Regions from separate parts of the Bradyrhizobium arachidis genome, predicted to be linked through region 1. Evidence: predicted binding sites of a transcription regulator. Region 1 holds the regulator's gene; each other region holds the start of a gene.
What was found. Region 1 encodes LexA, which represses DNA repair genes until DNA is damaged. Its sites were predicted from a motif close to TGTTCNNNNTGTGTTCNG; they were not measured.
Positions count from the first base shown of each region.

Region 2: WN72_RS25855 (single-stranded DNA-binding protein) is a predicted target of LexA. The motif match lies at 5,552-5,569, and genes of this name have one in related genera.
Region 3: ruvC (crossover junction endodeoxyribonuclease RuvC) is a predicted target of LexA. The motif match lies at 3,559-3,576, and genes of this name have one in related genera.

Region 1 covers NZ_CP030050.1:5,655,258-5,665,602, reverse strand. Annotated here, with positions in the region: gene WN72_RS26490 (GAF domain-containing protein) at 1-628, opposite strand, end outside; gene WN72_RS26485 (hypothetical protein) at 832-1,266, opposite strand; gene WN72_RS26480 (hypothetical protein) at 1,461-1,673, opposite strand; gene lexA (transcriptional repressor LexA) at 1,876-2,577, opposite strand; gene WN72_RS26470 (molybdopterin molybdotransferase MoeA) at 2,754-3,965, opposite strand; gene WN72_RS26465 (hypothetical protein) at 4,197-4,391, opposite strand; gene WN72_RS26460 (HAD family hydrolase) at 4,559-5,188, opposite strand; gene WN72_RS26455 (alpha-hydroxy acid oxidase) at 5,197-6,330, opposite strand; gene WN72_RS26450 (S41 family peptidase) at 6,650-7,987, shown strand; gene WN72_RS26445 (SDR family oxidoreductase) at 8,061-8,816, opposite strand; partial or broken gene WN72_RS26440 (bifunctional diguanylate cyclase/phosphodiesterase) at 9,135-10,345, opposite strand, start outside.
Region 2 covers NZ_CP030050.1:5,526,785-5,537,129, forward strand. Annotated here, with positions in the region: gene WN72_RS25840 (potassium transporter Kup) at 1-1,181, shown strand, start outside; gene gyrA (DNA gyrase subunit A) at 1,407-4,145, opposite strand; gene WN72_RS25850 (DUF2306 domain-containing protein) at 4,314-4,712, opposite strand; gene WN72_RS25855 (single-stranded DNA-binding protein) at 4,911-5,408, opposite strand; gene WN72_RS25860 (outer membrane protein) at 5,832-6,593, shown strand; gene WN72_RS25865 (hypothetical protein) at 6,618-6,914, opposite strand; gene WN72_RS25870 (outer membrane protein) at 6,829-7,518, shown strand; gene WN72_RS25875 (outer membrane protein) at 7,687-8,439, shown strand; gene uvrA (excinuclease ABC subunit UvrA) at 8,751-10,345, shown strand, end outside.
Region 3 covers NZ_CP030050.1:1,342,929-1,353,273, forward strand. Annotated here, with positions in the region: gene WN72_RS06600 (methyl-accepting chemotaxis protein) at 1-469, opposite strand, end outside; gene WN72_RS06605 (methyl-accepting chemotaxis protein) at 673-2,421, opposite strand; gene WN72_RS06610 (YebC/PmpR family DNA-binding transcriptional regulator) at 2,627-3,373, shown strand; gene ruvC (crossover junction endodeoxyribonuclease RuvC) at 3,607-4,134, shown strand; gene ruvA (Holliday junction branch migration protein RuvA) at 4,131-4,748, shown strand; gene ruvB (Holliday junction branch migration DNA helicase RuvB) at 4,745-5,803, shown strand; gene WN72_RS06630 (metallophosphoesterase) at 5,949-6,866, shown strand; gene ybgC (tol-pal system-associated acyl-CoA thioesterase) at 6,934-7,383, shown strand; gene WN72_RS06640 (nuclear transport factor 2 family protein) at 7,478-7,945, shown strand; gene WN72_RS06645 (type 1 glutamine amidotransferase) at 8,154-8,867, opposite strand; gene WN72_RS06650 (LysR substrate-binding domain-containing protein) at 8,895-9,824, opposite strand; gene WN72_RS06655 (ABC transporter substrate-binding protein) at 10,101-10,345, shown strand, end outside.

The DNA.
Region 1 (10,345 bases):
CGGAGAGGAATGTCAGAACCCAGGTCTTCTCAGTGCCGGCTCGGTAGGGGATGCCGACGCCGAGGTTGATCCCGACTTCGGCCGCGTCCTCCCAGCGCAGAAAGCTCTTGGCGTTGTGCAGGTCCTTGATGATCAGCGGCAGGCCCGCTTTCCAGGTGCGTCCGGGCAGGCCGAAGCCGCGCGGAAACCTGGTGTGGCGGGAGTTGAACTCGAACATGTCGGCGGTGCCATAGTAGCCGTCGACGAGCCTCATCTCGTGGGACGTATCGGCGTCGTTGTGCCAGAGCTCGATGGCGCCGACATGCGCCTCGTCGTCGCCGCAGAACAGCACCATCACCGCTTGCAGGAATTCGCCTGCAAAGACCGGCACCGCGACGCCGCAGGTGAGACCGGCTGCAAGGGCTTGGTCGGTCCGTTTGAAATAGGAGTTGGCGAATTTGGTGAGGATCACCGGGTGGCCGGACGCCCAGGCCTTGCCGGGGAGCCCCTCGTCATATCCGAAGTGCAGATCTTCGCTCACAGCCCTGAACGCGGACAGCCCTTCGCCGTAGAGGCCGCCGCCGAATTCCAGACGCATGCGCGTCCTGTCGGGCACCCAGAGTTCAACGACACGAATGAAGGTTTTCATCGAGTCCGTCCGCCGTCCCAAGCCGGAACAGCATCGGCCATTTGCCTGTGAAACGGACGTTCAAAATTCAGGCAGCGCCGCGCAAACTTCGTGCGACGGGAAGGTGGGATATCGAGAGACACAAACAACACCACGTCGCCGGCCGCGGCCGGCGATGGCGATCTCAATTCCGGGCTCCGACCTGGCGGCCGGGGATATCTGCTTCAACCGATCGGCAGACGCGGCGTTGTCGGGCGGTTCTCGGCACTGACCTGCGGCTTGTGCTCGCGCTCGCCGAGCGGCTGGGTCACGGGCAGTTGCAGCACGGTTGCCTGCTGGCCTTCGACGAGCTGAGTCACCAGGACGTATTTGCCGTCGGGGAATTCGATCGCGTCATGATGGCGATCGGGAATGTGCGGATCAATCTTGCCGAACTTGCCGACACGCGAGTTGACGGTGCGCGTCCAGATCCAGCGATTGTCGTAGCGGACGTTGTCGGCGAAGGCGAGCTCCGTTCCCGGCAGCAGGCAGACCGCGACGGTCGGATCGGCCGCGGAGGCAAAGCCGCGCGTCGAGGTGCCGCGGAACGTTGTCGTCACGATCGTCTCGCCGACCTCGGCAGGGCGCGATGCGACGGCATGCAGGCTGTAGTCACACATCGTGGGTGCTCCTCATGCGGAGATAGCAACCCGCGCCTCTGTCTTACGAGGCGCAGGCCTCTATCAGAGTGGAAGCATCATAGCGTCTGCCCGGTTATAGGCAAATCTGCGGCTCGCTGCCGCAGCGTGCGATCACATTATCTTTCCCGAATCCCCCGGGAACAAAGCCTGCTTTCGTGCATTCGGTGGGCGTATCAGTGGCCAGCCGGCGCCGACCAACCGGAGTATGGCCAGACCGGTTGTGATGGTTGCGTGAGCGCATTGCGCGCGTTGCGGACTTGCTCGCTCATGGTCGTTTCCTTGGCCGTCTCCTTACGGACATGGCGGTGCGATGGTGCGGCAACGGCTTGCGATGCTGATGCTGCGATCAGCGCCGCTGCTACTGTGCTCAGGATGATCTTGCGCATGACATCTCCTCCAACCTTCGAAAGCCGATCCGGAGCGGTGCTGCTTCGTGCGGCGTGGCGAGGATGTAGCGCTAGAGGAGGGGCCGGATAATCTGCGCGAAACCAGAAAGACTATCCAGCGGGAGCGGACAATCATCCGCTCCGATCTCTGGTCGGCGATGCCGATCGAAGCGCGCGGACAGCGCGCTTAGTACTTGCGGTATCAGTACTTCCGATAAAGCCCGATCAGCTTGCCCTGAATCTTGACCCGGTTCGGCGGCAGGATGCGCACCTCATAGGCCGCATTGGCGGGCTCGAGCGCGATCGAGGCGCCGCGGCGGCGGAAGCGTTTCAAGGTCGCTTCCTCGTCGTCGATCAGCGCCACCACGATGTCGCCGGTGTCGGCGCTCTCGTTGCGCTGGATCAGCGCCATGTCGCCGTCGAGGATGCCGGCTTCCACCATGGAATCGCCGCGCACTTCGAGCGCGTAGTGCTCGCCCGAGCCGAGCATATCGGGCGGGACGCTGATGGTGTGGCTGCGGGTCTGCAACGCCTCGATCGGCGTGCCGGCCGCGATCCGGCCCATCACCGGCACCGCGACGGGACGCTCGCCCTCGTCCGCAGGCGGGCTGGAGGTCGTGCGGACCTTGCCGAGATTGCCCTCGATGACGCTCGGCGTGAAGCCGCGGCGATTGCCGGCGGCCGCCTGCAGCTCGGGCAGCTTGATCACCTCGATGGCGCGGGCGCGGTTGGGCAGGCGGCGGATGAAGCCGCGCTCCTCGAGCGCGGTGATCAGGCGATGGATGCCTGATTTCGAGCGCAGATCGAGCGCGTCCTTCATCTCGTCGAAGGAGGGCGGTACGCCGCTTTCCTTCAGTCGCTCGCTGATGAACCGCAGGAGCTCGTACTGTTTGCGCGTTAACATCTCGACCAAAATCCCCCGGTTGATGTCGTTCGATTCCGAGACGCTGAATTCAGCGATAAGCCGCTGCATGCTCGAAACAAATCATGAACGGACACTATATGTTCGATACATGTTCCGCAACTGCTTAATTTACCGTGAACGCGACAAAGTTCGCGTCACGCGTGTGGCCAGCGCGTTCAGACCGGCAGGCGCAGCACCTCGCAAGGTGTGCCGGCTTCGGCCTTCGGCGCGAACGGCGCGCGCACGAGAAGTGCCTGTGCCGCAGCGAGATTCGCAAGCAGCGAGGAATCCTGGTGATTGACGGGAAGGGCGATCAGCGTGCCGTCGTCGCGCGTCTCCAGGCGTGCGCGCAGATAATCTTCGCGCTGGTCGTTGGCGCCGACGTCGCGGCCCAGCACCGCGCGCTCGCGGCGATGGTGAATCACGGAGCGGCCCGACAGCGCCCGAATCAGCGGCACCATGAACAGGAAGGCGCACACATAGGATGACACGGGATTGCCGGGCAGGCCGATCACGCGCATCGCCGCCAACCTTCCATGCATCATCGGCTTGCCGGGCCGCATCGCGATCTTCCAGAACGTCATCGCGGTGCCCTCGGCCTTCAGCGCCTGCTGGACCAGATCGTGGTCGCCGACCGAGGCGCCGCCGGTGGTGATCAGGATGTCGGCGCCGCTCGCGCGGGCGCGGCGTATGCCCGCGGTGGTGGCGTCCAGGGTATCGGCGGCAACACCGAGATCGACGGTATCGGCGCCCTCGCTGCGGGCGAGCGCGTGCAGGGCATAGCCGTTGGAATAGACGATCTGGCCGGGGCCAGGCGTGGTGCCCGGCATCACCAGCTCGTCGCCGGTGGCGAGAATCGCGACCTTCGGGCGGCGGTGGACGGGTAGAAACGGGTGATTCATGCCGGCGGCGAGCGCGAGGTCGCGCTCCGTCAGCCGGATGCCCTTGCGCAGCAGCACGTCGCCCTCGCTGAAATCGACGCCGGCGGGGCGGATGTGTCGTCCCGTCACGGCCGCTTCCTTGATCGTGATGCGCCTGCCGTCCGCAACCGTGTCCTCCTGGATCACGATCGCGTCTGCGCCGTCGGGAACGACGCCGCCGGTGAAGATCCGCACGGCTTCGCCGGCGCCGACCGATCCTGCAAACGGCCGCCCCGCCGCGACCTCGCCGATCACGGTAAGCTGGGAATCGATCTTGGCGGCGTCGGCCGCACGCACCGCATAGCCATCCATCGCCGACATCGCCTGCGGCGGCTGGGTGCGCCGCGCCGCGACGTCGTGGGCAAGCACGCGCTGGAAGGCCTGGTCGAGGGCGAGCATTTCTTCAGGCAGCGGCTCTGCGCCGGCAAGCACCGCGGCAAGCGCGTCAGAAACCGGCATCAGGGCCACGGGTGAAAACTCCAGCTGCGCCCGTTCGGGCAAATCGGCGGCGAGAGTTCTAGCCGAGTGCAGGCGCAGAGGCAAAAAGGCGATCACGCAGGATGATTCATCCTGCGTTGTCCGCTCTGCAGTGAAGGATAGACGTCAAGTCCGCCGCGGCATGATCCAGAAGGCGAGACAGACCGGGACGAGGATGGCCATGGCGAGGACGAGAAGGACGAGTGCCACGGCCAGCATCGGTCAACTCCCCGGCTGCTCGTCCGGACTGACGTCCGGCGCTTTGGGACTCTGATCCTTGTCGGGCAGCGGATCGGCCTGCGATTTCAGGTCGGCGGCCTTGCTGATCAGCTTGGCGGAGAGCTCAGAATCCGAGGTGGTTCTGGCGTATTTCATCAGCAGCGAGGCCTGCTTGGTGAGGTAGGTTTTGCCCAACACGACGATAAGCCTGATGTAGAATTCCCAACGGACTCATGAGTCCGGAAGCCGGTATTCGTTCCGGGAACTCCGTACAAAATTGCACAAAGTGATTGGGTTCCTCATTTTGCGCCAAATTAGGTCCAGCACCGGCGCGCCCCAGCGACGGGCCGAACCGGCCCCCAACGTCAAACCCCGAGTGCCTTCAAGGCGTTCCCGACATCGGTGGGCGAGGTCACATGCACCGCGGTCAAGCCGCGGGCGCGGGCTCCCTCGATGTTCTCGGCAAGATCGTCGAAGAATACGATCCGGTTGGCCGGCACGCCGATGGCGGCCACGACATGGTCGAAAGCCTCCGCGTCCGGCTTGCGCAGGCCGATGCTGGAGGACAGGTAGACCTCGCGGAAATGGCCGAGCAGGTCGGCATATTCCTTCGAGAAATAGTCCACGTGCGGCCGGTTGGTGTTGGAGAAGGCGTAGAGCGGCATTTGCCGCGCCGCGCGCGGCAACAGCTCGGCAATGTCCGGCATCTCGCCGGCGAAGATCGCGTTCCAGCCCTCCAGGAACTGCGCGTCGGAAATGCCGATCCCGAGTGAGGTGCGCAGCGAGGCGAAATAGTCCTCGTCGCTGATCTTGCCGACCTCGTGCAGCCGGTAGGCCTCGTCGCGCACATAGCGCGCGACGATGGCTTCGGGCTTGCAGCCGGCATGTCCCGCCCAGCAGTCGATCGCCTTGGAGAAATCGATGTCGAGCACCACGCGCCCGAGATCGAACAGAAGCGCATCGGCGCTGCCGGGAGAGAGCGAGGTCACCTGCATCCTTTCATTCAGTACCGGTAGGGGTCGTGATCGAACAGCGGGAACCCGCTGAACACGCCCGGCGCATTGGTCGCGGTCGCCGGATGCAGGCAGGACTTGCTGACCTCGGCGAAGGATGTGGCGCCCAACAGGCCGAGGCAGCGCAGCACCTCGTCCTCCAGCAGTTCCAGCATCCGCGTGACGCCGGCTTCGCCCGCCGCCGCCAGCGCCCAGCATTGCAGCCGGCCGATACCGACGAGATCGGCGCCCGCCGCTACCGCCTTGACGATGTCGGTGCCGCGGCAGAAGCCGCCGTCGACCATGATCTTGGCGCGGCCCTTCACGGCCTCGACGATCTCAGGGAGCACATGCATGGCGCCACGGCCGTGATCGAGCTGGCGCCCGCCATGGTTGGAGACGTAGATCCACTCGACGCCATGGTCGAGCGCGATCAGCGCATCCTCGGCGGTGGCGATGCCCTTGAGGATCAGGGGTATCTTGAACTTGTCCTTGATCATCTTCACGGTCCGCCACTCCAGGCCCTTCTGGTAGTCGCCCCCGGTGGCGCGCAGGCGGCTCTCGCGAACATAGCGCTTGGCGATGTCACGTTCGCGACGGCTGTAATGGGCGGTGTCCACGGTCAGGCAGAACGCGGCGTAGGCGTTCTTCTCGCTCCTGGCGACGACATCGGCGACGAAGGCATCGTCACCGCGGACATAGAGCTGGTAGAGGCGCAGCGCATCGGGGGCAGCCTCGGCGGTCTTCTCCAGACCAGGCTCCGACACCGAGCTCAGCATATGCGCCGCACCGAAGGTGCCGGCCGCGCGCGCGACGCTCGCGGCGCCATCGGGGTCAAAAATCTCGAGCGCGCCGACCGGGGCCAGCACCACCGGCAGGCGCATCCTGCGGCCAAACTGCTCGACCGAGCCGTCGACCTTGCGGACGTCACGCAGCACGCGCGGGCGGAAGGCGATCTCGTCCAGCGCCATGCGGTTGCGGCGCATCGTGGTCTCTGTCTCGGCGGCGCCGACGATGTAGTCCCAGGCATTCTGGTTGAGGTTGGCACGCGCCTTCCGGACGAATTCGTGCAGATTTTGGAACGGCTCGTTGCTGGCGCCGAGCTCGACGTTCCGTTCCGGCCGGATGCGGGGTGCTTCGTTCATTGTTATCCTCCCGAGAATTTGAAGCCTTGTCTCATCGCCTTAGCCCGTCCGGACCTGCAAAACCATCCTAAGATCGCATACCTGCGAGGCGTGGCCCATCCGACCGATTCCGCTGTGCGTGAAACGATTTCGGAACGTTGCCAAAAGTTTAGGTCTCGGGCCAAGGCTTTTTGGCGAGAGGGATTTTTGCCATGCACCCGCCAGCGTGGCAGCCCGGCCATGAAGAAACCTGAATGGTGTTGTGAGAAGCGGGCTGGATCGCCATTTGCATGGCGGCTTCCAGACCTCCAAAGAGAACCGCCAGCTAAGAAGGCCCTCCATGCGGAAATCCCTGCTGTTCCCCCTGGGCGCGCTCACCGGAGCGTGTCTGACCCTTCTGGTAGCGAGCCCCCATGGCGGCGTATGGGCGGCACGGGCGGCAGCGAGCGCGGATGATGCGTATAACCAGCTCAACCTGTTCGGCGAGGTCTTCGAGCGCGTGAAGGCGAGCTATGTCGAGAAGCCCGACAATGCCAAGCTGATCGAAGGTGCGATCACGGGCATGGTGACATCGCTCGATCCGCATTCGCGCTACATGAACGACAAGGCCTGGACCGAGATGCAGGAGACCACCTCCGGCGAGTTCGGCGGCCTCGGCATCGAGGTCACGATGGAGGAGGGCCTGGTCAAGGTCGTCTCGCCGATCGACGACACGCCGGCATCCAAGGCCGGCATAATGTCCGGCGACCTCATCGCCAAGATCGACGGCGAGGCCGTGCAGGGCATGACGCTCGAGCAGGCCGTCAACAAGATGAAGGGGCCGGTCGACACCAAGACCAAGCTCACGATCGTGCGCAAGGGCGCGGATGCGCCGCTCGATGTCGCGATCACGCGCGAGATCATCCACGTGCGCCCGGTGCGATTCCATGTCGAGAATGGCGACATCGGCTATATCCGCGTCACTTCGTTCAACGAGCAGACCACCGACGGGCTGAAGAAGGCGATCGCCGCGATCTCCAAGCAGGTCCCGCAGGAGAAGCTCGTCGGCTATGTGATGGACCTGCGCAACAACCCGGGCGGCCTGCTCGACCAGGCCGTGTCGGTATCGAGCGCCTTCCTGCAGCGTGGCGAGGTCGTCTCGACCCGCGGCCGCAATCCGGAAGAGACTCAGCGCTTCACCGCGCATGGCGGCGACCTCACCAAGGGCAAGCCGCTCGTGATCCTGGTCAATGGCGGTTCGGCTTCGGCCTCGGAGATCGTGGCCGGTGCGCTGCATGATCACAAGCGCGCGACGATCATCGGCACGCGCTCGTTCGGCAAGGGCTCGGTGCAGACCATCATCCCGCTCGGCACCGGCAACGGCGCGCTGGCGCTGACCACCGCGCGCTACTACACGCCGTCGGGCCGCTCGATCCAGGCCCAGGGCATCGCGCCCGACATCGAGATCCTCCAGGACGTGCCGGCGGAGCTGAAGGGCCGGATGGACACCATGGCGGAGTCGCAGATGCGCGGCCACCTCTCGGCTGCCGACGGCACGGAGCAGACCGGATCGCAGTCCTACGTTCCTCCGAAGGAGGAGGACGACAAGGCGCTGCACGCGGCTTACGATTTCCTCCACGGCCAGACCGCGAATGCGGTCGCCGCCAAGCCCGCGCCGAAGGCTGCGGTGCCGAACTAAACCCTACAACGTCGAGACATCGATCGCCCGGGAGTGGATACCGCTCCCGGGCGAATTCGTTTTGGGCGCCGGCTCAGCTCGGATTCATGGCTGCGAAGGTCGCCTCGTAGCGGCCGTCGCGCTCGGCCCAGCGGCGGGCGCGGTCGCGCTCGACCAGCACCTCGTCGCGAGGGTGAACCCGCAGCTCCAGCAGTTGCATCACTTCCGCGATGTAGGCGGCAAGCGGCATGGCGCGCGCGTCGCTGGCCTGCTGCGTGCCGGTGAGCTCGGTCTGCACATAGGGCGGCGCGAGCTCCAGCACCTCGACCGGAATCCTGCGGAGCTGGTGCCGCAATGATTGCAGCCAGGAGTGCAGGAACGCCTTGCTGGCGCAGTAGGTCGGGAAGTCGGCGCGGGGCACGAAGGCAAGGTTCGAGCTGGTCGCGATGATCGTGGCGTTCCGCTGCGTCTTCAGGAGCGGCAGAAATGCCGCCGTGACGCGCAGCACGCCGACAATGTTGGTCGCGACGATGGCTTCTGCATCGGAAGCATCCCAGCCGTCCGCCGTCATGTCCTCCGGCCGCGAGATGCCGGCATTGGCGATCAGCACGTTGAGCTCGGGGAAGCGCGCGCACAGATCAGCCGACAGGCGCGGTAGCTCCGTGGCATCATCGAGGTCGAGCGGCAGGCCGATCAGGCCGGGGCGTTCAGCCGCGATCTGATCGAGCAGGGCCTGCCGCCTGCCGGTGACGATGACGCGATTGCCGCGGTCGTGGAAAGCTTCGGCCAGCGCGCGGCCGATGCCGCTGGTGCCGCCGGTGATGAGGATCGTGTTGCCGGTCATCTTCATGGTTGCCGCCTTTCGATGGAGGTGAAGGCCACGGCAACCCAGAAGACCCCGGCAGCGAGCAACCCGACAAGACCGCGAACATCCAGGCGCACAGGACTCGCGCTGGAATCGACGTCTTGAACGGGGAAATGTCCGCAAGCGGGGAAAGTGATGGCATGACCGCGGCGTCTCGTGAATCGAGATCTCCCAGCCGGGATCCTCTCGACAAAGGACGCGTTGGATGACGGTAACGCCTACGGCAGCGGCGTTTCGGCGGCTGCAAGTGCTGAAATACTTTGGCCTGATGCCACCGTCAAGCACGGCGGGCAGGCCGAATGGCTAGCTCGCCTCGCGGCGGCGGCTTTCCGCGCCGTTGCGCTTGGCGAGCCGGCTGCGATGCAGGGTGAACAGCTCCAGCACCTGGTCGGCGGACTTCGCGGCGCTGAACAGATAGCCCTGCATCTCCGAGCAGCCGAGCGCGCGGAGCAGGCGCTGCTGCTCCTCGGTCTCGACGCCCTCGGCCGTGGTGGCCATGCGGCGGGCGGCAGCCAGATTGACGACGGCCTGCACGATGCTGGCGGAGCCGTCGGGACCGGCGATGTCCTTGACGAAGCAGCGGTCGATCTTGATCTTGTCGAACGGGAAGCGGTGCAGATAGCTCAGCGACGAGTAGCCGGTGCCGAAATCGTCGAGCGCGATGCGCACGCCGATGGCGCGCAGCTGGTGCAGGATCGCGAGCGCCGCATCGTCGTCGCGGATCAGCACCGCCTCGGTGATCTCGAGCTCGAGCCGGCTCGCCGGCAGATTGGAGGCGGCGAGCGCCGCCATGATCTTCAGCGCCAGCGTGCCGCTCTTGAACTGTACCGGCGAGACGTTGACGGCGAGGCGAATATCGTCGGGCCAGCCCGCCGCATCCCGACAGGCAGTCGCCAGCACCCATTCGCCGATCTCGTTGATCAGGCCGGTATCCTCGGCGATCGGGATGAACTCGGCCGGCGAGACCATGCCGCGCTCGGGATGGCGCCAGCGCACCAGCGCCTCGCAGCCGGTGATGCGGTCGTCCTTCAGGCCGAGGCAGGGCTGGTAATAGACCTCGAGGCCTTCATGCGCGATGGCGTGGCGAAGGTCGATCTCGAGCTGCCGCCGCTCGTGCACCTTGGCGTCCATCTCCGGCTCGAAGAAGCGATAGGTGCGGCGTCCGGCGGATTTGGCCGCATACATCGCCATATCCGCGTTCTTGAGGATCTGGTCGAGCACGGTGCCGTGCTCCGGTGCGAGCGCAATGCCGATGCTGGCATCGGTGGTGAGATGATGGCCCATGCAGTCGTACGGGGCGCGGATCGCCTGAAAGACCCTCGCGACGAGCTCGTTGACCTGGTCCGGCGACGTCACGGCGCTCTGCACGATGGCGAATTCGTCGCCGCCGAGCCGCGCCACGAAATCCGCGGGGCCAATGCACCGGCTCAGGCTCGCCGCCACCGACTTCAGCAGCTCGTCGCCGACGAGATGGCCGAGCGCGTCGTTGACGCCTTTGAACTCGTCGATGTCGA
Region 2 (10,345 bases), 130 kb from region 1:
ATGCCGACATGGGGCATTTCGGCCGCCTGCCGATCCGGCTCGCCTGGTTCGCGATCTGCCTGCCCGCGCTGGTGCTGAACTATTTCGGCCAGGCCGCGCTGCTGATCACCGATCCCAGCATGATCGAGAATCCGTTCTTCCAGCTCTGCCCCGATGCCCTGCATTATCCGCTGGTCGCGTTCTCCGCGGTCGCCACCGTGATCGCGTCGCAGGCGATCATCTCCGGCGTGTTCTCGCTGACCCAGCAGTCGATCCAGCTCGGCTTTTTGCCGCGCATGCAGATCCGCCACACCACGAGCCATGCGATCGGCCAGATCTACGTGCCACTGGTGAACTGGCTGCTGGCGGCGGCAACGCTCGGCGCGGTCTTGAGCTTCGGCACCTCGGACGCGCTCGCCGGCGCCTACGGCATCGCGGTGTCGCTGCTGATGGCGATCACGACGCTGCTCGCCGCCCTGGTTGCGATCCAGTGGGGCTATTCGCCCTGGCTGGTCGTGGTCGTGAACGGCTTCTTCTTCGTGATCGACGTGATCTTCTTCTCCGCCAATTCGATCAAGCTGTTCGAGGGCGGCTGGTTTCCGCTGCTGCTCGCAGCGCTCGTCGCCTTCCTGATGCTGACCTGGCGCAGCGGCGTGAAGCTGGTCGAGGCCGCGCGCGGCCGCCTGCGCCAGCCCGAGGAGGATTTGATCGAGACGGCGGTGAACAAGTGCAGCGCACGGCTGCCGGGCACCGCCGTGTTCCTGGCCTCGGCAGCGAAAGGCGTGCCGCTGGCGCTGACGCAGTTCGTCAAGCACAACCACGTCCTGCACGAGCGCATCGTCCTCGTCACCGTCCTGATCGAGGAATCCCCACACATCGCCGAAGCGGACCGCGCCGAGGTGAGCGAGATCATCTCCGGCATCACCCGCGTGATCCTGCATTACGGCTTCATGCAGAACCCGACGATCTACGAGGGACTGACGCTCGCCTGCCGCCAGGGCAAGCTGCCCGGCATCGACCTCTCCGACATCACCTATTATGTCGGCCGCGAGACCATCATCCCGCGCGAGGACGTTCCCGGCATGTGGGTCTGGCGCGAAGGCCTGTTCGCCTTCCTTCAGCGCAACGCCGAACGCTCCGCCGCCTTCTTCGGCGTGCCGACAAAGCAGGTCGTGGAGTTCGGCACGGAGCTGGAGATTTAGCGCAGCCGAAGCCCGGATGAGCGAAGCGTAATCCGGGATACGGGCGCGACACTGTCGGTGTCGTCCCCGCGAACGCGGGGACCCATAACCACAGGAAGTGGTTTGGCGAAGACTCGCGGTCGCAAATCTCGCGCGACAACTTCTCCCTGTGGCTATGGGTCCCGGATCTGCGCGCGCCTAAGGGCGCGCTTGTCCGGGACGACAGTGGAGTGTGTGGGGCGCGCGCTACGCCCCGTTGCCGTTCTCGCCGTTGCCGCTCTCGGCCTCTTCCGTGATGTGCTCGACCGAGACCACGTGCTCGTCCTCGGCGGTATCGAACACGATGACGCCCTGGGTCGAGCGGCCGGCGATGCGGATGCCTTCGACCGGGCAGCGGATCAGCTGGCCCTTGTCGGTGACCAGCATGATCTGGTCCGCATCCTCCACGGGGAAGGACGCAACCAGGTTGCCGTTGCGGTTGTTGACGCTCATGGCGACGATGCCTTTGCCGCCGCGCCCCGTCGTGCGGTACTCGTAGGACGAGGTCCGCTTGCCATAGCCGTTGACGGAGACGGTCAGCACGACCTGCTCCTGCGCCGACATCTCGACATAGCGCTCCTGCGGGAGCTGGAAGCTGCCGGAGGTCTCCTCGGCCTCCGTATCCGCCGCCCCCTCTTCGGCCGCGGTTTCGCCGGCGACCGCGCGGCGCATCTTCAGGTAAGCCGAACGCTCGTCGGATGTGGTCTCGACATGGCGCAGGATCGCCAGCGAGATCACCTTGTCGCCCTCGCCGAGTGCGATGCCGCGCACGCCCATCGAGGTGCGGCCGGTGAACACGCGCACGTCGGGGACCGGGAAGCGGATGCACTGGCCGCCCGCAGCGGTCAGCAGCACGTCGTCGCGCTCGGTGCAGATCTGGACGTCGACGATCGCCTCGCCGTCGTCGAGCTTCATGGCGATGATGCCGGAGCGGCGGACGTCGACGAAGTCGGACAGCTTGTTGCGCCGGACGTTGCCGCCGGTCGTCGCAAACATCACATCCAACTGGGCCCAGGTGGACTCATCCTCGGGCAGCGGCATGATGGTGGTGATGCGCTCGCCCTGCTCCAGCGGCAGGATGTTGATCAGCGCCTTGCCGCGCGCGTTCGGCGCAGCCATCGGCAGGCGCCAGACCTTCTCCTTGTAGACCTGGCCGCGAGACGAGAAGAACAGCACCGGAGTATGAGTCGATGCGACAAAGAGCCGGCTGACGAAGTCCTCGTCGCGGGTCTGCATGCCGGCGCGGCCCTTGCCGCCGCGGCGCTGCGCCCGGTAGGCCGACAGCGGCACGCGCTTGACGTAGCCGGCGTGCGAGACGGTGACGACCATGTCCTCGCGCTGGATCAGGTCCTCGTCCTCGACCTCGCCTTCCTGCTCCATGATCACGGTGCGGCGCGGGGTGGCGAACTCGGCCTTCACCTCGGCAAGCTCGGTCTTGATGATGTCGAGGATGCGCGCTCGGGAGCGCAGGATATCGAGATAGTCGCCGATCTCGCCGGCGAGCTTTGCCAGCTCTTCGCCGATCTCGTCGCGGCCGAGTGCGGTGAGGCGCGCCAGCCGCAGCTCGAGGATCGCCCTCGCCTGCTCCAGCGACAGTCGGATGGTGCCGTCCTCGTTGATGCGATGGCGGGGATCGTCGATCAGCGTGATGATGTCCTCGACGTCGCGCGCAGGCCAGTCGCGCGTCATCAGGGTCTCGCGTGCGGCAGCCGGCGTCGGCGAATGCCGGATCACGCGGATGATCTCGTCGATATTGGCGACCGCGATCGCAAGGCCGACCTGCTCATGCGCGCGCTCGCGCGCCTTGCGCAGCTTGTACTTGGTGCGGCGGGTGACGACCTGCTCGCGGAAGCCGACGAAGATCGTCAGCATGTCCTTCAGGTTCATCGTCTGCGGACGGCCAGAGTCGAGCGCGACGGCATTGACGCCGAAAGAGGTCTGCAGCGGCGTGAACTTGTAGAGCTGGTTCAGCACCACGTCGGGCACGGCGTCGCGCTTGAGCTCGACGACGACGCGGTAGCCGTCGCGATCGGACTCGTCGCGCAGATCGGAGATACCCTCGATCTTCTTTTCCTTGTAGAGCTCGGCGATGCGCTCGACCATCGTCGCCTTGTTCACCTGATACGGAATCTCGGTGATGACGATCGCCTCGCGCTCTTTCCGGACCGTCTCGAACGTGACCTTGCCGCGCATCACGATCGAGCCGCGGCCGAGATGATAGGCGCTGCGGATGCCCTGGCGACCCAGGATGATGCCGCCGGTCGGGAAATCCGGGCCCGGAATGATGTTGTTGAGCTCGTCGATGGTCAGCGAGGGGTTTTCGATCAGCGCGACACAGGCGTCGATGACCTCGCCGAGATTGTGCGGCGGGATGTTGGTGGCCATGCCGACCGCGATGCCGCCGGCGCCGTTGACCAGCAGGTTCGGGAACCGCGCCGGCAGGACCACCGGCTCCCGCTCGGAGCCGTCATAGTTGTCCTGGAAATCGACCGTGTCGTCGTCGATGTCCTCAAGCAGCTTCAGCGCGATCTTGGTCAGGCGGGATTCGGTGTAGCGCATCGCCGCCGGCGGATCGCCGTCGACCGAGCCGAAATTGCCCTGTCCGTCGATCAGGGGCGCGCGCATCGAGAAGTCCTGCGCCATGCGCACCAACGCGTCGTAGATCGCCTGGTCGCCATGGGGGTGGTACTTACCCATGACCTCACCGACGGCACCGGCGGACTTCTTGTGTTTCTTGTCCGGGGTGTCGCCGCGATTGTTCATCGCGTAGAGGATGCGGCGATGCACCGGCTTCAACCCGTCGCGCGCATCGGGCAGCGCACGCGACACGATCACGCTCATGGCGTAATCGAGGTAGGACTTCTTCATCTCCTCGTAGATCGAGACGGGGCGAATGTCCGAGGGTTGCGCCGGCTGGTCGCCGGGCTTGTTGTCGTCGTCAGCCAAGGGGAAATCCGGTGAGGTTTTATCTGGGAATCATATAGCGCATCGCCCCCCCGATAACCACCCTTGCAGGGCCAAGGGAAGCGCTTTTTCCGACTGTTTTTCCAGAGACTTACGCACTCCGCGCCGGTGCTGGAACAAGGCTCGAAATCGGCCGGCGCAAACCGCGCCTTAAGCCCCGAAAATCACCCGGTGCATGATCCGCCCGGGCACCAGCGTGAACAGCCCCGCCACCACCAGGGCACCGGCGAAAATGAAGATCATCATCCGCCGGTGATCGGCGACGCGATGGGTGTGCGCCCGCCACACCGCGAGCGGCAGCACGACGAGCGTGAAGATCGACAACAGATGGATCGGGCTGAACGGCCCGACCAGACGGATCTGGTGGATCCAGAACGACGAGGCGGCTACCGCGACCATCAGGAGGACCCAGATCCAGCCGATGGTCCGGTGCGGCAGCGTGCCCTTGGGCGCGGCGAACTGGACGAGGCCGAGCACGAAGGCGGCCATTGCGGCAAAGGCATGCAGCGGGATCGCTGGAGCGGCCTCAAGCAGCGGCGCGAGGTTCATGCGACGCGTCCTCCGATCGGCGGGAGAGCCATGTAAACAGGATTAACATTAAGTTAATACCATTCACATCATCGCCGGTCAAAGGCTTGAAGCAGCACTTGAGGCAGGCCCGGAAAAACCGAGCCTTGCCCGCCAATTGGTAGGGATCCTGTCGCTTTACGCGAGCGGGCGCCGCTCGTGGAGAGACGCTCGCGAGCCTCAGAACGGGATGTCGTCGTCCATGTCGCTGTTGCGGCCACCGCCGCCAGCGGCCACGGGACGGCGCGGCGCGCTGCTGACGGGGCCCGAGGAGCCGAAATCGCCGCCCGGCTCGTCGCCGAAGCTGCCGCCTCCTCCGCCGCCGCCGCGGCCGTCGAGCATCGTCAGGGTCGAGTTGAAGCCCTGCAGCACGACCTCGGTGGAGTACTTCTCAGCGCCGCTCTGGTCGGTCCATTTGCGGGTCTGGAGCGCGCCCTCGATGTAAACCTTGGCGCCCTTCTTCAGGTACTGCTCGGCGACCTTGCAAAGACCTTCGTTGAAGATCACGACGCGGTGCCACTCGGTCTTTTCCTTGCGCTCGCCGCTGTTCTTGTCGCGCCAGGTCTCCGAGGTGGCGATGCTCAAATTCGCGATCGGCCGCCCGTCCTGGGTGCGGCGGATTTCAGGATCCTTGCCGAGATTTCCAACCAGAATGACCTTGTTGACGCTTCCCGCCATCGCCGCTCTCCACTCCAAATGCCACTGAATTCCGGAACGGCGCGCCCGCGCTGCCGCCTTGTTGAGCCGACCTATACGCTTACGAGCGCCGATCGGCCCGCCACACCCTCGGTTATCCCCACATATAGCATGGGCCCGAATTTTGTTCCAGATTTGTTCCTACTGAAAGATTATGCAACCCAAACGTGCATACCGGAACCCAGTGCCACTGTGCACGTCACAATGAATTGGAACCCGACCGCACGGAAAAACGCTTAACATTCATTAGGTTACTCGCAGACAATTGCCCAGCGACTGTTGCATTCCAGCGACGGATTCTGCCTGCCGGTTGAGCTAAAGTTACGTTGGAATTGTTCATATGGGCGTCGCGCCTGATTGACCGCTTTGGGGACCTCTGGAGCGGACGACACTGGGGAGACTGCAATGAAGAAAATTCTGTTTGGCACAATTGGTATCGTTGCGTTGGGTCTGTCTGCACCTGCGAGTGCAGCGGATCTTGCGGCGCGTCCCTACACCAAGGCGCCGCCGCCGATGGTTGCCACTATCTATGACTGGAGTGGCTTTTACATCGGCATCAACGGTGGCTGGGGTACGAGCCGCAATTGCTGGGACTTCGTGACGCCTGTCGTCGGCACGCTGATCACAGACGGTTGCCATGACGCATCGGGCGGCACGGTCGGTGGTCAGATCGGCTATCGTTGGCAGTCCGCCAACTGGGTGTTTGGCGTGGAAGGCCAAGGCAACTGGGCTGACTTCAGCGGAAACAACGTCAGCCCGACCGCCCCGGCTCAGCAGGACCGTACGCGGATCGATGCCTTCGGCCTGATTACTGGCCAGGTCGGCTATGCCTGGAATAATGTTTTGTTCTACGTAAAGGGCGGTGGCGCGGTCGTGGGCGACAAATACGACCTCATCGTCGGGCCAGGTTTCGTGGGTGCGGGCACTACCTTCGGTTCGGCCCGGGAAACCCGCTGGGGCGGAACGGTCGGCGCGGGTCTCGAATTTGGCTTCGCCCCAAACTGGTCGGTTGGCGTCGAGTATGATCACATCTTCCTCGGCCATCGTAACGTCGATTTCACCTTCGGCGGCGCGTTCGTTCAGACCGAACGCATCGGCCAGGACGTCGATATGGGCCTCGTTCGCGTGAACTATCGCTGGGGCGGCCCGGCCATCGCGAGATACTGATATCCATCTGATATCATTTGGAGATCAAAGGCCGGCCTCGCGCCGGCCTTTTTGCTGGATGCGGGTGGCGCGACAATCTGTCAGCAATTGTGACGTTTTGTGGGTGTCGTGGCTTTTGAGAGACACAACTTGCGGCTTTGGTGGTGTAAGCACGCCGTCAGTTGGACCACAGCGTCCGATGCCCTTCTGCGCGCGGAAGGCAACAACAGAAACTGGGACTGGGATTTTGATTGAGATGAAGAAGGTTTTGTTGGCTTCGGCCTGTTTGTTCGCTCTGGCTGCCCCCGCGTCGGCGGCTGATCTCGCGGCTCGCCCGTACACGAAGGCTCCGGTGGCTGTGGCCTCGGTCTACAACTGGACCGGCTTCTACCTCGGTATCGTCGGCGGCGGCGCCTGGGAAAACGCTTCGGGCGACCCGAAGATGAAGGGTGGCTTCGTCGGCGGCACCGCCGGCTACAACTGGCAGACCGGCAATGTCGTGTTCGGCATCGAGGCCGACGGCGCTTGGGCTGACGTCAGCGCGACGGCGACCGGCGCGACCGTCGTCCCGGGCTTCGGCGTCGTGACCGCGACCGCCACCTCGAAGACCGACGCGATGGGCACGGTGCGTGGCCGCATCGGCTGGGCCGTCAACAACGTCCTGTTCTACGGCACGGGCGGCTACGCCTGGATCGACAACAAGATCACCCTCTCCGCGCTCGGCGTGAGCGCGTCGGACAGCAAGTGGCACTCCGGCTGGACCGTCGGTGCGGGCGTCGAAGCGTTCATCGCGCCGCAGTGGTCGATCAAGGGCGAGTACCTGTATCGCAGCCTCGCTGGCGAGACCTACTTCGCCGGCGCCCTGCCCACCGGCACGCTCAACTTCCACACCGTGCAGGTCGGCGTGAACTATCACTTCGGCGGCCCGATCGTCGCCAAGTACTGATCTCAAGAAGTACTGAGCTTCGTCTCACGACCGACGTCACATCGTCACGAAAGGCCGGCCTCGCGCCGGCCTTTTTGTTTTCGCGCGACCTCGCGCCCAACCGTCATGGAATCGAGAGTGCGGTGTGCATTGCGCCGCTGATTGGCTCCGATGCGTTGGGGAATTGACATGAAGACGTTGGTGCTGGCCTCGGTCAGCTTGCTCGCGCTCGGCGCGCTCGCACCGGCCGGTGCTGCCGATCTGCCGCTGTACAAGGCGCCGGTGGCGCCCGTGCTCGCCTATGACTGGATCGGCGCCTATGTCGGCATCAATGGCGGCGGCGGCCTTGCGCACGCCTGCTGGAGCGTCGTCGCTGTCGCCGGCGTTCCCATCGACCCGGCCGTCGGCGAGGGCTGTCACAATGCGAGTGGCGGCACAGTGGGTGCTCAACTCGGATATCGCTGGCAGAAGGCGCGCTGGGTGCTCGGCGTGGAAGCTCAGGGCAACTGGGCCGACTTCAAGGGCAGCAATGTCAGCTTCGTGCTGGCGCCGCTCAACAACCGGACCACGATCAACAGCTTTGGCCTGTTCACCGGCCAGCTCGGCTACACCGTGAACAGCCTGCTGTTCTACGGCAAGGCGGGCGCAGCCGTCGCGCACGACAGGTACGACGAATTCATTCCGGGCGTTGGCGTCGTGTCCAATACCCTGAGCCAGACCCGCTGGGGCTATAGCGCCGGCTTTGGCGTGGAATACGCCTTCGCGGAGAATTGGTCCGTCGGCGGCGAGTACGACCATCTGTTCCTCGGGCATCACGGCGGCGACCTCGCCAGCGCGATCCTCGTCCCACCCGTGCGTACCGAACGGATCGGCCAGGACATCGATATCGGACTGATCCGCGTCAACTATCGCTGGGGCGGCCCCGTCGTCGCCAAATACTGATCCGCCAAAGACCAATCCCCAAGGGACTCCTCCAGGTCCTGCTTGAATGCGGATTGCCCCCAAGATCCGCATCTAAACGCGAACAAAGGGCCGGCCACGTGCCGGCCCTTTGCCTGTTCCGCGCCCTGCTCCTGCCAGATGCCGCCAGCGCGCCAACAATCCGTTGACGATTCGCAACTGCCTCTGGAAATCCGTCGCCGTTCTTCCTACGTTCGCTGCCATACCCATCGGCGCCGATCCCGGTTCCGGGCGAAGCGTGCCTTTTCGTTGGCGCGATCGCGCGCTTTTGGGATTCCTTGAGGGCAACTCGGATGGATGAAGTGATCAAGGCGAAGCGCCAACAGCAGAACGCGGGCTCGAGCCTGCGCGCAATTACGATCCGTGGCGCGCGCGAGCACAACCTCAAGAACATCGACGTCGAGATTCCCCGCGACAAGCTCGTGGTCTTCACCGGGCTCTCCGGCTCCGGCAAATCCTCGCTCGCCTTCGACACCATCTATGCCGAGGGCCAGCGCCGCTACGTCGAGTCGCTCTCGGCCTATGCCCGCCAGTTCCTTGAGATGATGCAGAAGCCTGACGTCGACCAGATCGACGGCCTGTCGCCGGCGATCTCGATCGAGCAGAAGACGACCTCGAAGAATCCGCGCTCGACCGTCGGTACCGTGACCGAGATCTACGACTACATGCGCCTGCTCTGGGCCCGCGTCGGCGTGCCCTATTCGCCGGCCACGGGCCTGCCGATCGAAAGCCAGACCGTCTCGCAGATGGTCGACCGCGTGCTGGCGCTGCCGGAAGGCACCCGCCTCTATCTGCTCGCCCCGGTCGTGCGCGGCCGCAAGGGCGAGTATCGGAAAGAGCTCGCCGAATGGCTCAAGAAGGGCTTTCAGCGCGTCAAGATCGACGGCACCTTCTACGAGCTGGCCGAAGCGCCCAGCCTCGACAAGAAATTCCCGCACGACATCGACGTCGTGGTCGACCGCATCGTGGTCCGTGCCGACATCGGCCAGCGCCTCGCCGAGAGCTTCGAGACCGCGCTGAAGCTCGCCGAGGGCCTTGCCGTCGTCGAGTTCGCCGATGCGCCCGCAGCCGCGCCTGCCGAGGAAAAGAAGAAGACCGCAAAGATCCACGACAAGAGCGGCCCCGAGCGCATCCTGTTCTCGGAAAAGTTCGCCTGCCCCGTCTCCGGCTTCACCATCCCCGAGATCGAGCCGCGCCTGTTCTCGTTCAACAACCCCTATGGCGCCTGCCCGGCCTGCGGCGGCCTCGGTGTCGAGCAGCATGTCGACGAGGACCTCGTCATCCCCGACAAGGAGCTCGCCATCGGCAAGGGCGCGATCGCGCCCTGGGCCAAATCGTCGTCGCCCTATTACACGCAGACGCTGACGGCGCTCGGCAAGCACTACAAGTTCACGCTGACCACCAAATGGAAGGATCTGCCCAAGAAGACGCAGACCGCGATCCTCCATGGGTCGGGCGAGGACGAGATCAAGTTCTCCTACGAGGATGGCGTCCGATCCTACGACACCAAGAAGCCGTTCGAGGGCGTCATCACCAACATCAACCGCCGCTACCGGGAAACCGAGAGCGAATGGGCGCGCGAGGAGCTCGCGAAATACTTCCACGACGTGCCCTGCGGCGCCTGCAACGGTTTCCGGCTCAAGCCCGAGGCGCTCTGCGTCAAGGTCGGGGCTAAGCATATCGGCGAGATCTCGGAGCTGTCGGTCAGGAAGGCCGGCGAATGGTTCGAGACCGTGCCGGCGGCGCTCAACGCGCAGCAGAACGAGATCGCCGGGCGCATCCTGAAGGAGATCCGCGAGCGCCTCACCTTCCTGCTCGACGTCGGCCTCAACTATCTCACCCTGTCCCGCTCCTCCGGCACGCTGTCCGGCGGCGAGAGCCAGCGCAT
Region 3 (10,345 bases), 4.3 Mb from region 1:
GCGCCGCTTCGATGGTTGCGTTCAGCGCGAGCAGGTTGGTCTGCTTGGCGATCGCCTCGATCGAGCCGGACACTTTTGCGACCTGCGCCAGCGCCGAGCCGACCGCGCTCAAACGAGCCTCGATACGTTCGACGGCTGCGACCAGCTCGGAGATGTGGCTGACGGCGGTGTCGACTGCGCTGCGCGACTGCGCGATCTCGCCGACCGCGGCCGACGTCGTCGACTGCACCGCCTGTGATGCGTTGGCTATGTCGTGATTGGCCGAGACCATCGTCTCCGCCGTCTTCTGGAGATGGTGGAACCGTTCCGACTGGTTGGCGACGCGGTTTGCGACTTCCTGGACGTTGCCGGCAATATCGGCGAGCTCGACGCCGAGGCCGCCGATGCGGTCGGCGAGCTGGTCGATCAGCCGTTCAGCCAGCGTCCGGTTGGAGCCGGTGTCCATAACTGCAAGTTGTGCGACGGACATGTCTTAAGGGTCCTCCAGTCGGAGCCGTACGCCGGCCCCCCGCGGCATTCCCATTCCAACTCCGACGTTAAAGGATGATTCGCGGCTGACGTCTTGCCTGAGCGTGCACAAGGCGCAATTTGCGCCTTGGTTTTTCGCGCCCAGGTTTTTTGTGTGAGCATGGTCTCGTCGAAAAACCGCAGCCCACTTTTTCGGACCATGCCCTAGAGCTTGTAGGCGGTGCGGAATCCACCCCAGTGCCGGCCCTGCACGCGGATCGGCACGTCGATCTCGCGCATCATGACGGTGTTCCCGTTGCCCATGTCGCGCGCATAGCTCTGGACCAGGTACGATCGCAGGTTGCGCGCGGCGGCGAGCCCCGCCGGATCGTTGAAGATCCGTCGGTTGCGGCTGTTGGCCGTGTTCCAGGCGATATCGCCCGGCCGCTGCGGATGCGAATAGATCTTGTTGTGCACGGGCAGGAAGCCGTTGCGGTCGACCATGGCGCAGAACGCCATGCGCGGGTCCTTGGCGAGGAAGGCCTCCTGGAACGGCGGCAGCGCGCGGTCGGCCCAGTCCAGATAGCGGGTGCGGTATTGCTGCGGATTGGTGCCGGCGATGTCCGCGTAATCGGTGTCGAAGAGATCGTCGACCTTGACCTCGCCGCGCGCAAGCGCCTGCTCGAAGATCTGGGTCAGCGCGTTGCCCGCTTCCATGGCGCGGGTGACGAACTCGGTGTTCTCCTCGTGGATCGACCAGAGCCTGTCCTCGATCTTCTCGGAGAGCTCGGCATTGGGGGCAATGAACTGCGCGCGGGCGCCGGCCTTGGACTGCTCGATCACGCGCAGGCGGCAGGCGCCGACGTCTTCGAGGCTGCCTTCGATCATCGTGTGCGGTGCCAGCCGCCCAGCGTCGGCGCCGCCGATCAGCACGCCGTCCATCGCAATCTCGTAGACCGGCATCACGCCGCGCGACGTCTCGAATTTGAGATGGCAGGGCAGCCGCTCGGTCTTGCGGCGATCGTCGTGCTCGCTCTGGCGCAGCAGCACGGCGCAGCGCGATTTCAGCTTCTGCGCGAAGGTGGTGACCGCCTTGCCGGCGCTGGCGACGTTCTCGCCATGGGTCTCGGCGGCCTTGGTCGCGGCGTCGATCTCGGCTGCGCTCTCGCCGACCGAGATGATGAACTCCGAGGCGCTGGCGGCATTGCCGGAGACTTCGCTCGTTGTGGCGTTCTGCTCGGCGACCGCGCCGTTGACGGTGTCGAACACCGGGCGGATCGCCTCGATCGCCTGCGAGATCCGGTGCACGGCGTCGGCGGAGCCGGCGGCATCGCGCTGCAGCGCGTCGATCTTCTTCGAGATCTCTTCCGTGGCGCCTTGCGTCTGGACCGCGAGCGCCTTCACCTCGGTGGCGACGACCGCAAAGCCCTTGCCGGCCGCGCCCGCACGTGCGGCCTCGATGGTCGAGTTGAGCGCGAGCAGCGTCGTCTGCCGTGCGATCTGCGCGATCAGGTTGACGACGTTGCCGATCGCCGCGGAGGACTCGCGCAGGCGGTCGACATTGGCGCGGGCTTCCTGCGCCGCGGTGCTGGCCTCATCGGCGAGCTTGGCGGCCGCGCGGACCTGGGCGCCGATGCCTTGCGCGGATTGGGTGAATTTGTCGGCGGCATGAGCGAAGGTCGAGGCGGTCGACTGCGCGGCGTTGGTGCGGCCGGTGAGGGCGTCGGTGCGGTCGCGGATGTCGGCCAGCGTCGCGGCGGTCGCCTCAGCGCCGCCGGCCACCGAATTGGCGGCGCGCTCGAGCTGGCGAATCATCGCCCCGAGCTCGAGTTCCAGCAGTTCCAGGATTTCCCGGGCCGAATCGCCCTCAGCGGCCGGGGCGGGCTCGGAATGGGCCGTCGGCCGCACAGTCTGCGGGGCGACCGCAGGCGCAGCCGTATCCGGCAGACGCTTCCGAAATAGTCCGAACGCCATCGGGTTTCTCTTGTCGGGGAACGGTCAGGCGCTATTTTCGCAATCCGGAATGAAATCAGGGTTAACGGTGCCTGACCTCTAGGCAGGGGGCCTTACGGTATTACCTTAAAGTCGTAGAGCCTCTTTCATTCCGGTGGGTGGAGGGCCTATAAGGCCGCGCTTCCCTAAGCTCACCTTGGCGCACGATTCCTTTACGAGACCACGCATGGCCGGACATTCCCAATTCAAGAACATCATGCACCGCAAGGGGCGGCAGGATGCGCAGAAGTCGAAGCTGTTCGGTAAGCTGGCGCGGGAAATCACCGTCGCGGCCAAGCTCGGCACGCCCGACCCCGCCATGAACCCGCGCCTGCGCGCCGCCGTGATCGCCGCGCGCCAGGAGAACATGCCGAAGGACAATATCGAGCGCGCCATCAAGAAGGCGCTCGGCAGCGACGGCGAGAACTATGACGAGATCCGCTACGAAGGTTATGGCCCGGGCGGCGTCGCCGTCATCGTCGAGGCGCTGACCGACAACCGCAATCGCGCCGCCTCCGACATCCGCTCCTTCTTCACCAAGTCGGGCGGCAATCTCGGCGAAACCGGCTCGGTTTCCTTCATGTTCGACCGCACCGGCATCATCGAATACGACCGCAGCGTCGCCGATGACGATGCGGTGCTCGATGCCGCGATCGAGGCCGGTGCCGACGACGTCGTCTCCGGCGAAGGCGGCCACGAGATCTACGCCTCGACCGAGAGCTATCGCGACGTCGCCAAGGCGCTGGAGGCCAAGTTCGGCGAACCGCGCAAGGCCGCGCTGATCTGGAAGCCGCAGAACACGGTCGCCGTCGACGACGAGACCGGCGAGAAGCTGCTCAAGCTGATGGACCTGCTCAACGAGCACGACGACGTCCAGAACGTCTACGCCAATTTCGAGGTGTCGGACGCGCTGGTCGCGAAGATGGGCGGCTAGGCCGTCCGGTAGCCTCATCCACCGCTGTCATCGCCCGCGAAGGCGGGCGATCCAGTATTCCAGAGGCGCCAGCGGATACGGAGAAGCCGCGGCGTGCTGGATACCCCGCCTTCGCGGGGTATGACGACGGAGTATGAAGTGGGCAGCCCTGCTCACCCGAGACATCCCACTTCCCCTGTTACTTCCGTTCTGTTTCTGTTTCCCCCATCGCAGCCAGCCGCTATCACTGGCCCATGACCGCGCTCCCGATTCGTGGCCCCGTTCGCATCATCGGCATCGACCCCGGCCTGCGCCGCACCGGCTGGGGCGTGATCGAGGCTGAGGGCAACCGATTGATCTACGTCGCTTGCGGTTCGGTGGAGCCGCGGGACGATCTGCCGCTGTCGAGCCGGCTGCTCGCGATCCATGAAGGGCTTGCGGCCGTTCTGTCCGATCACAAGCCGATCGAAGCCGCGGTCGAGCAGACTTTTGTCAACAAGGACGGCGTTGCGACGCTGAAGCTCGGCCAGGCCCGCGGCGTCGCCATGCTGGCGCCTGCAATGTTCGGCATCTCTGTCGCCGAATATGCGCCGAACCAGGTCAAGAAGACCGTGGTCGGCGCCGGCCACGCCGACAAGCAACAGATCGCGATGATGCTGAAGATATTGCTGCCGAAAGCCGAGCCGCCGTCCGCGGACGCTGCCGACGCGCTCGCCATCGCCATCACTCACGCTCACCACCGCCAAAGCACGGCGCTCCGGCTAAAGGTGGCGGGACTATGATCGGCAAGCTCAAGGGCCTGATCGATTCCTACGGCGAGGATTTTGTGATTCTCGACGTCGGCGGCGTCGGCTATCAGGTGCACTGTTCCTCCCGCACGTTGCAGCATCTGCCTTCGCCGGGTGAAGCGGCCGTGCTGTCGATCGAGACCTACGTCCGCGAAGATCAGATAAAGCTGTTCGGCTTCCGGACCGACCAGGAGCGCGAATGGTTTCGTCTGCTCCAGACCGTGCAGGGCGTCGGTGCCAAGGTCGCGCTCGCCGTGCTCGGCACGCTGCAGCCTTCCGATCTCGCCAACGCCATTGCGCTCCGCGACAAGGCCGCGGTGGCGCGCACGCCCGGCGTCGGCCCCAAGGTGGCCGAGCGTATCGTCACCGAATTGAAGGACAAGGCGCCGGCCTTCGCCAGTGTCGATCCGGCCGTGGTGCATCTCGCCGGCGCCGTCGACGATCAGCGCGCGCCGCGCCCCGTTGCAGATGCGATCTCCGCCCTGGTCAATCTCGGTTACGGCCAGCCGCAGGCCGCCGCGGCCATCGCATCGGCATCGCGCAGCGCGGGTGAAAGCGCCGAGACGGCGCAGCTCATCCGCCTCGGCCTGAAGGAGCTCTCGAAATGAGCGATCCCAAGGCCAACCGCATGGTCTCGCCCGAGCGCCGTAGCGACGATGTCGGCGACACTGCGCTGCGTCCACAGTCGCTGTCCGACTTCGTCGGCCAGCAGCAGGCGCGCAAGAACCTCTCGATCTTCATCGAGGCCGCACGCAAGCGCGGCGAGGCGCTGGACCACGTGCTGTTCGTCGGTCCTCCCGGCCTCGGCAAGACCACGCTGGCGCAGATCGTGGCGAAGGAGCTCGGCGTCGGCTTTCGTGCGACATCAGGCCCCGTCATCGCCAAGGCCGGCGATCTCGCCGCGCTGCTGACCAATCTCGAAGAGCGCGACGTGCTCTTCATTGACGAGATCCATCGCCTCAGTCCCGCGGTCGAAGAAGTGCTCTATCCCGCGATGGAGGACTTTCAGCTCGACCTCATCATCGGCGAGGGGCCGGCGGCGCGCTCGGTGAAGATCGAGCTGTCGAAATTCACCCTCGTCGGCGCCACCACACGCGCCGGCCTGCTCACCAATCCCTTGCGCGACCGTTTCGGCATTCCGGTCCGGCTCAATTTCTACACCATCGAGGAGCTCGAGAGCATCGTCACGCGCGGCGCCCGCGTGCTCAATGTCGGCATGAGCACTGATGGCGCCAACGAGATCGCGCGCCGCGCCCGCGGCACGCCGCGCATCGCCGGCCGTCTGCTCCGCCGCGTGCGCGATTTTGCTTCAGCCGCCAATGCCGAGCAGATCGACCGCAAGATCGCCGACCACGCGCTGAGCGCGCTCGAGGTCGACGCGGCGGGCCTGGACGCCATGGACCGCCGCTACCTCTCGACCATCGCGCTCAACTATGGCGGCGGCCCGGTCGGGGTCGAGACGATGGCCGCAGCGCTGTCCGAGCCGCGCGATGCGATCGAGGACATCATCGAGCCTTATCTGATCCAGTGCGGGTATCTCCAGCGCACCCCGCGCGGCCGGTTGCTTACCTCGCACGCCTTCCGCCATCTCGGCATCGCCGAGCCCTCGCGCGACGCGGCGGCACAGTTCGGCCTGTTCGGCACGGACGAGAGCGACGACTGATCGCGTCGAAAGGGTCCGGTTGTCATGAACTTCCGGTAATCTTTGTGCAGGCAATTTGCACGAGGATGCGGACGGTCTGCACCAGCGCACCCCAATTCCGCTTCAATCGGGCCGCATCAAGAAAGTGCATCACGTTCGGGCTTCCATGATCTCGCGTCGTCATCTCATCCGGTCCATCGGCGGCCTGTCCGCCCTCGGCGTCTCGACCGCCGCCTATGGCGTCGGTGTCGAGCCGATGCGGCTCCGCGTCACCCGCTATCATCCGACCCCGCGGCAATGGCCGGCGGATCTTCGGCTGAAGATCGCGGCGGTCGCCGACATCCATGCCTGCGATCCCTGGATGTCGCTGGAGCGGATCGAGGCGATCGTCGACCGCACCAACGCGTTGAATGCCGATCTCATCGTGCTGCTCGGCGATTATGTTGCCGGCGTTCACCAGGTCACGCGCATCATTCCGTCGAGCGAATGGGCGAGGGTGCTGTCCGGCCTCAAGGCACCGCTCGGCGTGCATGCCGTCATGGGCAATCACGATTATTGGGACGACCGGACCGTGCAGCGGGCCGGCCGCGGGCCGACCGTCGCGCATCGCGCGCTGGAGGCGGCCGGCATTCCGGTCTACGAGAACGACGCCGTGCGCCTCACCAAGGACGGCCGCTCCTTCTGGCTCGCCGGCCTCGGCGATCAGCTCGCCTTTGCGCCGGCGCAGCGCTTCCGCAGCACGGCGCGGTTCGGTGTCGACGATCTCGAAGGCACGCTGGCGAAAGTCACCGACGATGCGCCAATCATCCTGCTCGCGCATGAGCCCAACATCGCCTGGCGCGTGCCGGCGCGCGTCGCGCTGCAGCTGTCCGGCCACACCCATGGCGGCCAGGTCCGCCTGCTCGGCTGGTCGCCGGCTGTTCGGGGTCCGAATAGCGGGAAGCTCGCCTATGGTCATGTCAGGATGAAATGCGACGTCATCATCTCCGGCGGCCTCGGTTGCAGCTTGATGCCGATCCGCGTCGGCGTACCGCCTGAGATCGTCGAGGTGACGCTGGGGCGGACGGCCCCGGTCGTATCCTGACACGCTTGCGCAGCAGGCCGTTTTTGCGCAAAACGGGCCGGTAGCAAAAAGCCAAGAGGCCCGCGACGTGACTGCCCATCTCGACGGCGAGATCCGCGACGGCCGCCACCACATGCAGGTCCGCGTCTATTACGAGGACACGGATTTCTCCGGCATCGTCTATCACGCCAATTATCTGCGCTACATGGAGCGCGGGCGTACCAATCATCTCAGGCTGATGGGCGCAGAGCAGCAGGCGCTGTTCGACCAGCCCGAGACCGAAGGCGCCGGCTTTGCCTTCGTCGTGCGCTCGATGCACCTCGACTTCCTCAAGCCCGCACGGATGGACGACGTGCTCGATGTCGTGACGTGGCCGATTGCGGTGAAGGGCGCCTCGATCATGCTGGCGCAGGAGGTGCGACGCGGTGACGACGTGCTGGTTAAGGCCGAGGTCCGCGTCGCCTTCATCAGCGGCGGCCGCGCCCAGCCAATCCCGAAATCAATTCGTGCGCTGATGAAAGCCGATTTGATTTCCTGATCGCCCGATAAGTGATCGGCCGATAGGTGACAGCCTATCGACTCCACCGCGTACGGGGATAGATTTGCGGCCGCCACCAACCGATGAGGCCACCATGTCGCGCCCGCCGCTTCCGCCCTTCACCCGTGAGACCGCCGCGCAAAAGGCGCGCATGGCCGAGGATGCCTGGAATTCGCGCGATCCAGTGAAGGTGTCGCTCGCCTATACCGAGGACAGCCGCTGGCGCAACCGCTCCGAAGTGTTCCAGGGCCGCGAGGCCATCGTCGCCTTCCTGACCCGCAAATGGGAGAAGGAGCAGGACTACCGCCTGATCAAGGATCTCTGGGCCTTCGACGGCAACCGCATCGCGGTGCGCTTCCAGTACGAATGGCATGATGGAAAAGGCCAGTGGTATCGCTCCTACGGCAACGAGCAGTGGGAGTTCGACGAGCACGGCTTGATGCGGCGGCGCGAAGCATCGATCAACGATATTGCGATTGCGGAGAAGGATCGCCGGTTTCATTGGGCCGCGCCGGGCCCGCGACCCGCCGACGTGCCGGGATTGGGGACGGATCCGTTTTGATCTTCGCGAGATAGCGCGGCAAGCGCACTGCACCCTCTCCCCTTGCGGGAGAGGGTGGCTCGCCGCGTAGCGGCGAGACGGGTGAGGGGTATCTACCCTCACGAGTAGTCCAGCGTGCGGATAGAACCCCTCATCCGGCGCTTCGCGCCACCTTCTCCCGCAAGGGGAGAAGGGAAGAGGCCGCGCGGTGACTGTTGCGAACTAAATTTTAGGTGGCCGCGCGCTTCGCCAAGAACCGCGTAATCGCCCCGCCGAGCTTCGCGTTGTCCATCGGCTCCGCCAGCGATGCCCTTGCCGTCGCCACGACATCATCCGGCGCCTTGCCGTCGCGCAGATCGCAGCACACTTCTGCGAACTCCACATCGAACTCCGGATGCGGCTGCACGGTCAGCGTCGCGCCGTTGGCATAGAGCAGGCCGGCATGCGGGGTGAAGTCCGAGGAGAGAATTGTCAGCGCGTCCTTCGGCGGCTCGATCACCTGATCCTGATGTGAGGCCGCGATCGCGACCGCTTCGCCATCGACGACGCCGTTCTCCGGCAGCACGCGATAGACGTGCCGCCCGATGCCCCAGCCCTTGTCCGATTTGCGCACGGTGCCGCCGAGCGCCTGCGCGATCAGTTGGTGGCCGAAGCAGACGCCGACCATCGGCGTCTTGTTGGCGTAGGCGGTGCGGACGAAGTCTTCGAGCGGCGCGATCCAGTCGAGCCCGTCATAGACCCCGGCCGCCGCGCCGGTGATCAGCACGGCTTCGAGGTTGCGCGGATCGGGAAGCGCATCGCCATTCGGGATGCTGACGACGTCCACCGTCGCGTTCGGATCCTCGGCCTGGACCATCCGCTCGAACATGTCCGGGAACGAGCCGTGACGCTCGCGATATTTTTGCGGGACCCGTCCGGTCTCGATGATGGTGATGCGTGCCATGTGTCCTCAGGTAGGAGATCGGCCTCATCAGTGCAAGCAATCAGTCATGCGCGCGAGCCGTTCGTCGATTTCGGTGAGCGCCTTGCGCATGGTCTCGACCAGATCCAGCGCCACCGGCGAGGGGCTGCGCTGCGCTGGAAAGACCGCGGAGAATTCGAAATCGATGCGCGGCAGGAAGCGGCGCACGACGACGCCGCGCGTTGCAAATTCCTGCGCGGTGAAGGGATCGCAGATCGAGACGCCGAGCCCGGACGAGACCATGCCGCACATGATTTCCGACAGCGTGGTCTCGACGCGCAGCACGCGGCGGACATCGTGGCGGTGGAAGACCTGGTCGACGAGATGCCGGCTCGACGATCCCGCCGACAGCGAGATGAAGGTCTCGCCCTCGAAATCGCGCGGCTCCAGCACTTCTTTCTCTGCGAGGCGATGGCCGGTCGGCAGCACCGCGACGCGCGCCAATGCCGGCAGCCGCTGGCTCGGCAGGCCGGAATGCGCGATCGGCACCTCGGCAAAGCCGATGTCGCACTGATTGTTCAGCACCCAATCGACCACGATCGGCGAGATCACGCCGAAGAAGGCAAGGTTGAGGTTCGGCCGCTCCATCAGGAAATGTCCCGCGAGACGCGGCAAGTATCCATTGGCCAGCGCCGGCAGCGCGGCGATCCGCAACGAGCCGGTGCGGCGGCCACGGATTTCTTCCGCAGCCGCGGTGATGCGTTCGAGACCGACGAAGGAGCGTTCGACCTCAGTGTAGAGCGCCATCGCCGCGGCGGTCGGCACGAGGCCGGTGCCGCGCCGCTCGAACAGCTCCATCTTGAGCAGCGCCTGGAGGTCGCGCAGCAACCGGCTCACCGCCGGCTGCGTCACCACCATCAGCTTCGCCGCCTCGGTGACGCTGCCGGTCAGCATCGTCGCCCGGAAGGCCTCCACCTGCCGCGAATTGATCCGCGCCATCCCGAATTCCATTCATAACATTCTGGTATGCAGAGGATGCCATTATTCATTGGACGATGGAAGTATACGTCTGCGATCTTTTTCATCAGGACTGGAGTCAGCCCGCTTTTTCGGCAGATTGGAGGGATTCAAACCTCCAGATCGCGCCAAATCCGCCGAATGGGGGCCGGAGCCCTGATCGGAAACGGATTGGCGCGGAAGGGAATGCGGCAACGCGCTTCAGCCAGCGAGACTCGTCGGCACGTCACCTCATTCCGGTATTGGAGATCGGTCCAAATGAAGACTCTTCGCCTCCTGACAGCGGTCAGCATCGCGGCGCTCATTGCCGCTCCCTCGGTCGCCTCGGCCCAGCAAAAGACGCTCTATGTCGCCGGCTATGGCGGCTCGTTCGAGAAGACCATCCGCGACGAGGTGATCCCGGCCTTCGAGAAGGAGAACGGCGTCAAGGTCGAATACGTCGCCGGCAACTCCACCGACACGCTGGCAAAGCTCCAGGCGCAGAAGGGCAACCAGCAGATCGA